DNA from 4 places in the Mesorhizobium sp. WSM1386 genome. Region 2 is predicted to be linked to each of the others. Evidence: predicted binding sites of a transcription regulator. Region 2 holds the regulator's gene; each other region holds the start of a gene.

Evidence for each region. Region 2 encodes PhoB, which activates phosphate uptake and scavenging genes when phosphate is short. Its sites were predicted from a motif close to TGTCATNNANCTGTCAT; they were not measured.
Region 1: the regulator PhoB is predicted to act here: its motif matches at 946-962, upstream of phnC (phosphonate ABC transporter ATP-binding protein).
Region 3: the regulator PhoB is predicted to act here: its motif matches at 971-987, upstream of AC0NIH_RS16565 (esterase-like activity of phytase family protein).
Region 4: the regulator PhoB is predicted to act here: its motif matches at 969-985, upstream of olsB (l-ornithine N(alpha)-acyltransferase).

The regions. Positions count from the first base shown of each region.
Region 1 covers NZ_CM148373.1:1,697,934-1,700,133, forward strand. The annotation lists gene phnC (phosphonate ABC transporter ATP-binding protein) at 9-866, opposite strand; gene AC0NIH_RS08315 (DUF1868 domain-containing protein) at 1,001-1,711, opposite strand; gene AC0NIH_RS08320 (DapH/DapD/GlmU-related protein) at 1,795-2,200, opposite strand, start outside.
Region 2 covers NZ_CM148373.1:1,411,376-1,413,575, forward strand. The annotation lists gene phoU (phosphate signaling complex protein PhoU) at 1-672, shown strand, start outside; gene phoB (phosphate regulon transcriptional regulator PhoB) at 689-1,378, shown strand; gene AC0NIH_RS06925 (ROK family protein) at 1,697-2,200, opposite strand, start outside.
Region 3 covers NZ_CM148373.1:3,373,919-3,376,118, forward strand. The annotation lists gene AC0NIH_RS16565 (esterase-like activity of phytase family protein) at 1-863, opposite strand, end outside; gene AC0NIH_RS16570 (GcvT family protein) at 1,164-2,200, shown strand, end outside.
Region 4 covers NZ_CM148373.1:1,767,046-1,769,245, reverse strand. The annotation lists gene AC0NIH_RS08640 (hybrid sensor histidine kinase/response regulator) at 1-763, shown strand, start outside; gene olsB (l-ornithine N(alpha)-acyltransferase) at 1,049-1,924, shown strand; gene AC0NIH_RS08630 (trimeric intracellular cation channel family protein) at 2,002-2,200, opposite strand, start outside.

The DNA.
Region 1 (2,200 bases), 290 kb from region 2:
TCTTGAACTCAGTAAGCTGGGAATGCAGGTTCGAGCGGTCCGGCGGATGCGGCGATCTTTCGCTTGAAGGCGACGCTGGTGGAAGTGATGGCCTCCGAAATCTCGCCACCATTGCTGTCGGCGCCATAGACGAGGCGGACGGCCTCGCGGTCGAGCTCTTCCGGCGCGCCATCGAAGACGACCTTGCCGGCGGCCATGCCGATGATGCGGTTGCAATAGGTGCGGGCGGTATCCAGGGTGTGGAGGTTGGTGACGACCGTGATGCCTTCGCGCAGATTGATGTCCTGCAGCGAATCCATCACCACCTTGGCATTGAGCGGGTCAAGCGAGGCGATCGGCTCGTCGGCAAGGATCACCCTGGGCTGCTGCATCATGGCGCGGGCGATGGCGACGCGTTGCTGCTGGCCGCCAGATAGCGTGCCGGCGGGCTGCAGTGCCGTGCGGGCGATGTCGAGCCGTTCGAGCGCGGCGACGGCCTCGGCGCATTCGGCGCGGGAGAACATGCCGAAAAGGTTCGATATCGTCGAACGGTGGTTCAGCTTGCCGAGCAGCACATTGGTCAGCACGTCGAGGCGCGGCACCAGGTTGAACTGCTGGAAGATCATGGCGCAGTCGCGCTGCCAGCGCCGCAGCGGCGAGCCGCGCAACTGGGAGACTTCGGCGCCGTCAAAGAAAATCGACCCCTGGCTGGGATCGATGAGACGGTTGATCATGCGAAGAAGGGTAGATTTGCCGGCGCCGGAACGGCCGATGACGCCGACCATCTGACCTTGTGGGATCGAGATGTTGATATCGCTGACAGCGGTGTTCTTGCCAAATCGTCGGGTGACGCCGCGGATTTCGAGCGTGGCTGAGGTTGCTGGCATGGGCAGGTTCCCGTCAGGACCATGTTGATCGTCAGGCTTCTCGCCTAACGCAGCCACATGAACCTGCCGTGTCGCCTTGATGTCAGTTTTGTTACGCTCCACAGGCGCTGCGTCATGCGCCCGTTTCCGCGCGATCAGCCGAGCACCTGCAATTCCTCGAAATGCTCCATGTCGCGGAAGCTGCAGAATGCGGGCGGCTTGATCTCGATGACCGGCGCCTGGCGCGCGAAAAGCGCCAGGCAATCGTCGAACAGCGTCTGCCACGCGGCCGCCTTGTCATCGGCAAGACGCTGGATCTGATAGGCGAAGGTGATGTGGAAGACGTAAGCGTCGTGATCGGGGTGCCGGTACCCGAACGGGACCGCCAGCGCATCGCGCCATCGACGCATGATGCGCACATCCTCGTCCGTCGCACCGGCAACGGTGAGGCCGGTCGGCACGACTTCGACGACCCTGATGTTGAACGGACCGAACCCCCGGAAATCCCTCAGCCGTTCCAGATAGAGGTGGGTCATGGCCTCGATGCTGGTGTCCAGCGGAACGTCCTGCGGCCAGTAGGGCAAGCGGCGGCGGTATTCGATGATGCCCTGGAACAGCGTCATGTGCAGGCTGGAGACCGGCGTGAAGGTGAGCCGGCCGGCGTCAGGCATCGCCATCATCTTCTCGCGCACCGCGAGCACCACGGCCTGCGACGGCGAGCCGCTGACCAGATGACTGACGACGGTGTTGCCGGGCTCGATCAGGAAGTTGCCCGACGTGTCGTAGCGCGTGCCGAGATGCGCCGGTGGGATCGGGTTGGAGCCGGCAAAGAATCCAGCGAGCGAGGGGCTGATTGTGTCGGGCATTGCGATCTCCTTGGGGAGATGGCCTCGTGTCCGAGTCGTGTGTCAAGGATATGAACGAGTTCCCATGACGACGATGTGAGGAGCTATCCCTCGTATTTCTCCAGGAAGGCTTCGGCAGACAGTTCCCGGAAATCATCGAGTGAGGCCCGCAGCCGAGCGTGATCCCAATCCCACCAGGCGAGTGCCTGATAGCGTTCGGCCGTTCGGCGGTCGAAGCGCTCGCGGATCGGTTTTGCCGGCACGCCGGCGACGATCGTGTAGGGGGCGACATCTTTCGATACGACGGCTCCAGCGCCAACCGCCGCGCCATCGCCGACCGTTATGCCGGGCAGGACGGTCGAGCCATGGCCGAGCCAGGTGTCGTGGCCGATGATGACGCGCTTGGCGCGACGCTCCGCGAAGAATTCGCTCTCGTGCTCGGCGTCGTCCCAATAGTCGGAGGCGCGATAGGTGAAGTGGTGCAGCGTCGGCCGCCAGGTCGGGTGGTTG
Region 2 (2,200 bases):
CTCGGACAGATCAGCAGGCTGATCAGCGACATGGGCGACCTCGCCGGCTCGATGGTCGGCGGTGCCACCAAGGCGCTGCTGAACTCCGACAATGCGCTCGCCCAACGCGTCGTCTCCGATGACGCGATCATGGACGCGCGCCAGCGCGAGCTGGACGACCGCGCCATCACGCTGATCGCCAAGCGCCAGCCGATGGCCGACGATCTGCGCCACGTCGTCGGCTCGATCCGCATGGCCGGCGATCTCGAACGCATCGGCGACCTTGCCAAGAACATCGCCAAGCGCGTCGGCACGGTCGGGCTCTCCGCCACGCCGCGCGACCTGTCGCACTCCATCGACGCGATGGCGCAGCTGGTGCTGATCCAGGTTCAAGGTGTCATCGAGGAATATGCGGCGCGCGATGCCGCCGCACTGGCCAAGCTGCGCGCCGACGACGAGCGTATCGACGTCAAATACACTTCGGTGTTCCGAGAACTGCTGACCTACATGATGGAAGATCCGCGCAACATCACCGCCTGCACGCATCTTCTGTTCTGTGCCAAGAACCTCGAACGCATCGGCGACCACGTGACCAATATCGCCGAGAATGCGTATTATGTGCTGACCGGCACGCAGCTGCCCGCCAATCGCCCGAAGCAGGACGAAACCGCGATGTCGGCGCCGGCGGCATAGCAGGGGTGACCAGCCGATGATCGCGCCACGCATCATGGTGGTGGAGGATGAGGAGCCGCTAGGGGTGCTGCTCCGCTACAATCTGGAATCGGAAGGCTACCAGGTCGAGGTGGTGACGCGCGGCGACGAGGCGGAGATCCGCCTGCAGGAGAACGTGCCCGACCTTCTGGTGCTCGACTGGATGGTGCCGGCGGTGTCCGGCATCGAACTCTGCCGGCGCCTGCGGATGCGGCCCGAGACCGAGCGGCTGCCGATCATCATGCTGACCGCGCGGGGCGAGGAGAGCGACCGCGTGCGCGGCCTGTCGACCGGCGCCGACGACTATCTGGTCAAGCCGTTCTCGACGCCGGAATTCATGGCACGCGTCAAGGCGCTGCTGCGCCGCGCCAAACCTGAAGTGCTGTCCAGCGTGCTCAAGGTCGGCGATATCGTGCTCGACCGCGAATCGCACCGCGTCTACCGCAAAAAGAGCGAGATCCGGCTCGGACCGACCGAGTTCCGCCTGCTCGAATTCATGATGCGCCATCCCGGCCGCGTGTTCTCGCGCAGCCAGTTGCTCGACAATGTCTGGGGCGAGACGATCTACATCGACGAGCGCACCGTCGACGTGCATGTCGGGCGGCTGCGCAAGGCGGTCAACAATGGCCGCATGCCGGATGTGATCCGCACGATTCGTGGGGCGGGCTACGCGATCCGGGAAGATTAGGTTCTTCGGCGCGGAAGGTTAGACAGTCGGATTTCGTGCTTAAGCCGGATCGCTTTACCTTGGCGATTCGCGAAAACGTCCATTGCTTCGTCCTCCACGGGCGGAGCAAGGAGCGAAGCGACGCGGCGTAGACCCGAGGATCCATGCCGCGACTTCGAAGCGTTGCCTCGGTGCGGAATTCTGCTCCGCTGCACTCCGTGGCCAAGGTCGCGGCATGGATCCCAGGGTCTCCGCGACGGAGCTTCGCTCCTGCTCCGCCCAGGGATGACGAAGTCGTGAGGCTTTGTCCAACCCACGGGTGTTACGATGGCTTCGATTTCACGCCACGTTCTTCCCAGCGGCGCCCCCTCTCGCCTGCGCGCCTGGCGCGAAAATTTCCTGGTCGACGAAGGTCAGAGCGCGCATGGCGCAGCCTTCGCGGATCAGCGGCAGTTCGTTCGGCTCGGTGTCGAAGGAGATCGATTCCGAGTGCTGGCCACCGGCGGTCCGGGCAATCGCCTCGCGCAAGGCCGGCTCGATCAGGTCGAAGGCGGCGGCGCTGACGCCGACCATGGCGACGGGGGCGGGATCGATTAGCGCGAACAGGCTGCCCAGGCCATAGCCGAGCGCCTCGCCGGCCTTGCGATAGGCCTGGCGCTCCGGGCCGTCCTTGTCGCGCGCCGAGGCCGCCAGCGTCCGCATGTCGGCGTCGCTGACGTCGACCGGTTCGGTGTCCTCGCCAAGCTGCCTCGCATTGCGCCAGATAGCATAGTTGCCGGCATAGGCCTCGACGCAGCCGCGCCGTCCGCAGCGGCAGAGCGCGCCGCCCGGCCGGTGGATCAT
Region 3 (2,200 bases), 2.0 Mb from region 2:
CGCGTCGCAGGAGAATCGCCGCCATCCTGCCGGGTCGCGGACTGCAGCACGGCGATCAGGAACTTGCCGTCCGGCGTCATCGCCATGCCTTCGAGGCCCTGGTTGTTCTGGCGGCCGGTTTCCGGATCCTTGGGATCGGGCTCGGCGGCACCGGGGCCGGGATTGTCGGAGGAGAAGTTCGGTGTCCCCTTGCGCATCGGCACCAGGGCAGCCGGCGGCTGGGTCGCCGACATCAGGCGGCCTTCGCCGGAGAAACGGTAGATATTGGGGCCATATTCGTCGGAGATGAACATCGAGCCGTCGGGCAGTCGCACGATCGCCTCGTTGTCGAGGGCGAGCTTGCCGTTGGTGGCGGCGGGCAGCATCGGCAAGTCGCCGGCGGCGGCGCGCACGTCCGACAGCGGATCGAGGCCGGTGGCGTCGGCGCCCTTGTCGTCGGTGAGCAGCATGCTGTCGGCGAGCGTCGCCTTGACGCCGGTCTGTTCCTGGCCGGTAGCTGGGGCGGCGCCCGGCGCGACGGGGTTAAACTCGATGCCGATCGTATTGAGGCGCGGGCGATAGTCGGTGGTGCCGGCGACATTGTAGCCGCGGTCCGGCAGCAGCCAGAGCGAGCCCTTGTAGCCGGCAGCGTCATGCGTCCAGCCCGATGTGTCGATCGACATGCCGGAGCCCGAGCCGAAGGTTTCGCCGAACTTGTCGCGCTGGGCGGCCGGGATGCGGCCGACGCCGACGAGGCCCTTGTTGACGGGGCCCTTGTTGACAAGGCCGCCGACGGTCGCGGTGCCGTCGGCGAGCGCCGGCGTCAAGGCTGTGAACAAGGCCAGCGCGACGCCAAGCGACGCGGTTCGGTGCAGGTGTTTCATGGACAATCCTCTTTGTGACGAAGCGTGCCGGAGCGGCCGAAAGCTGAAGGAGGCGTCACCTCGATGATGCCGCGCGCGCCTCCCCGAAAGCGATCTACGTCGTGAACATGATGCTTGCGTGACAGCGGCGGTGCGTGCCCGCCGGCTTGTTCGTGCACCAGCAAAGAAGCGCATTCGTGTGACCGAATCGATGGCGCTTTGCCACGCGGAGTTTCGCCCAGTGCGGCAAGTCGGCAGCCCGGACTAGACACATATGTCCAGTACGTCTATGGTGCCGCCCTCGAACAGGGGAGGGAAGCCTTGAAGTCGCACTACCGCGCAGTCGTCATCGGAGGTGGCGTGGTCGGCGCCTCGGTGCTCTACCATCTGACGCGGTTCGGCTGGTCGGATGTGGCGCTGATCGAGCGCGCCGAACTGACCGCCGGTTCGACTTGGCATGCGGCGGCTGGTTTCCATGCGCTCAACGCCGACCCCAATGTGGCGGCGCTGCAGGACTACACGATCAACCTCTACCGCGAGATCGAAGCCGAATCCGGCCAGGACATCGGCCTGCACATGACCGGCGGCGTCAACGTCGCCAGCGATCCCCAGCGCTGGGAGTGGCTGAAATCGGCCTGGGCGGTGTTCCAGTCGGTCGGCATCGAGACCGCCCGGCTGGTGGGCCCGCAAGAGATCAGAGAACTCTGCCCGATCGTCGACGTCACCGGCGTGCTCGGCGGACTGCACGATTCCAACGAGGGCCATCTCGATCCCTACGGCACCACCCATGCCTATGCTGGCGCGGCGAAGAAGCGCGGCGCCGACATCATCCTGCGCAACCTGGTCGTCGAGCTAAAGTCGCGCGCCGACGGCCACTGGGACGTCGTTACCGAGCAGGGCACCGTCGTCGCCGAGCATGTCGTCAACGCCGGCGGGTTGTGGGCAAAGCAGCTCGGCCGCATGGCCGGCGTCGACCTGCCGGTGACGCCCATGGAGCATCACTATTTCATCACCGAGGACATTCCGGAGATCGCGGCGCTGGACCGGGAAATCGGCATCGCCGTCGATCTCGACGGCTTTTCCTACCTGCGCCAGGAGCGCAAGGGCGTGCTGCTCGGTGTCTACGAGCAGAACCCGAAGCACTGGAACATGGATGGGGCGCCATGGGACTACGGCATCGAGCTCATCCCGGAAGATATAGACCGCATCAGCCCGGAACTCGCCAAGGCGCATGAGCGCTTTCCGTGCCTGGCGACGGCCGGCATCCGCAAATGGGTCAATGGCGCCTTCACTTTCACGCCGGATGGCAATCCGATCGTCGGGCCGGTGCGCGGTCTCAAGAATTATTGGGTCGCCTG
Region 4 (2,200 bases), 360 kb from region 2:
TGCCATCGCCCGCACCATCCGCGCCAGTGGCGGCACGGCCGGCATCGCCACCACTGTGGCGCAGGCCGCGCCCTTCGCTCACGGCTGCGACGTGCTTCTGGTCGACGCGGCCATGGAAGAGAGCGATGGAAGGCTGCTCAAGCGGTTGCGCCAAAGCGGCTTCTCCGATTGCGAGGCCATCACGCTGATCGCACCGACCGACCGCGGCATGCTGGGCGAATTCCGCGCCAGCGGTTACACGACCTTCCTTGCCCGGCCGGTGCGCGGGGGAACACTTTTGCGTGTCCTCTTGAGCAGCCATGCGCCGGCACTTGCCCACCCGCAGCCGGAAAAGCGTCGCACACCCGCGCTACGTGCCTCGAGTGACCGCCAGCAGGGCCTGTCGGTGCTGATCGCCGAGGACAACGACATCAATGCCATGCTGGCCCGTGCCACGCTGTTGAAGGCTGGGCACCGCGTCCAAGTGGTCGGCAATGGCAAGGCAGCGGTCGAGGCCGTCACCAGCGCCGGGCACAAGCACCGCTTCGACGTGGTACTGATGGACCTGCATATGCCGGTCATGGATGGGCTGGACGCCATTGCCGCGATCCGCCGCCATGAGGAGGAGACATCCGCGCCGCCCGTGCCGATCATGGTGCTGTCAGCCGATAGCCAGGAAAAGACCCGCCATGCCGTGCTTGCCCACGGCGCCAGCGGTTTCGTCACCAAGCCGCTCGATCCCGACGCGCTGGTCAACGCCGTCGAGGGCCAGGTCGCCGCTTGAGCCGGTTTTTCCCGGCACGTGGCTGATCCATTTGCCCAAAAGTGGGCCTTGGTCTCGGAAAAGCGACATGCATGAAAACAAGGCCTGGAGCGCGTTGCCCGAACCCGCGCGGGCGCGCCGCGCCTCGAGTTTCCTCACCTAACGTAGCCGGTTGACCGTTTTCGCCAGCCGACGAAGTATTGCCCGCGACGTCGTATCACGGTACTGTCACAATCCTGTTGCACCTACACCGTATCCCCGTGCCAAGAGGGATGGCTCGAAGGAGAATCACTCGTGCATACAGTTATGCCGGAATGTGACACTCGGCCGAACGCCAGCAGCGCCTTGCTTGCCGGACGTAATGTCGATTCCGTCATAAAGGGCGCAGCACTCGGCCGAATCGGCAATCTCGAAGTGCGGCTGGCTCGCAACGAGGCCGAGATCGCGGCCGCGCAGGAAGTGCGTTACCGGGTGTTTTACGACGAGCTTGGCGCCAGGAAAGATCTGTTCCAGGCGCAGGATCGCCGTGACGCCGACCGGTTCGATCCGCTCTGCGATCATCTGCTTGTCTTCGACAATTCAATTTCCGGCCCCGAGCATCGCCGCATCGTCGGCACCTATCGCCTGCTGCGGCAAGAAATCGCAGCTGCCGCCGGAGGCTTCTATTCCGAAGGCGAATTCGAGCTGACCAAGCTCATCGCCCGTCACCCTGGCCAACGTTTTCTCGAGCTCGGCCGCTCCTGCGTCTTGCCCGAATACCGCTCGAAGCGCACCATCGAGGCGCTCTGGCAAGGCATCTGGGCCTACATCAATCACTACGAAATCGGCGTGATGACCGGCTGCGCTTCCTTCCAGGGCACCGTGCCGGCGGCGCATGCCGAGGCGCTCACCTATCTCTCCCATCATTGCCGTACGAACTCGGCCTGGGACGTGCGCGCGGTGACCGGGCGCTATTGTTCCATGGACCTGATGCCGATCGAGGCGGTCAATGCCAAGGCAGCGATCGCGGCGATGCCGCCTTTGGTCAAAGGCTACCTCCGCGTCGGTGCCCGTATCGGCGACGGCTGCGTCATCGACCGCGAGTTCTCGACGGTCGACGTCTTCGTGGTGATGCCGGTCAAGGAGATCGGTGCCCGCTACGTCAACTACTATGGCGGGGAAGCCCAGCGCTTCGCCGCGTGAGGCAGTAGGCAGTAGGCAAGACGTCACGAGTCACGCTCCTCTGACTACTCACTACTGACTAGTCCCTACTGCCTCTCTTACGGAATATCCTCAGGCCGCCGGCCGGGCCGGCTCTTGTAGGACGGAAATGCCCAGCCGAAACGAAGCGCACCGCCACGCACCGCGAGCGCCACGGCGAAGCCGGCCAAGCCTGAGACAAGCTGCGGCAGTCCGGCGACGTCGCCCAGTGTGAAGATAGCGGCGCCCGCCAGAGCAGCCGTGACGTAGATCTCGGGC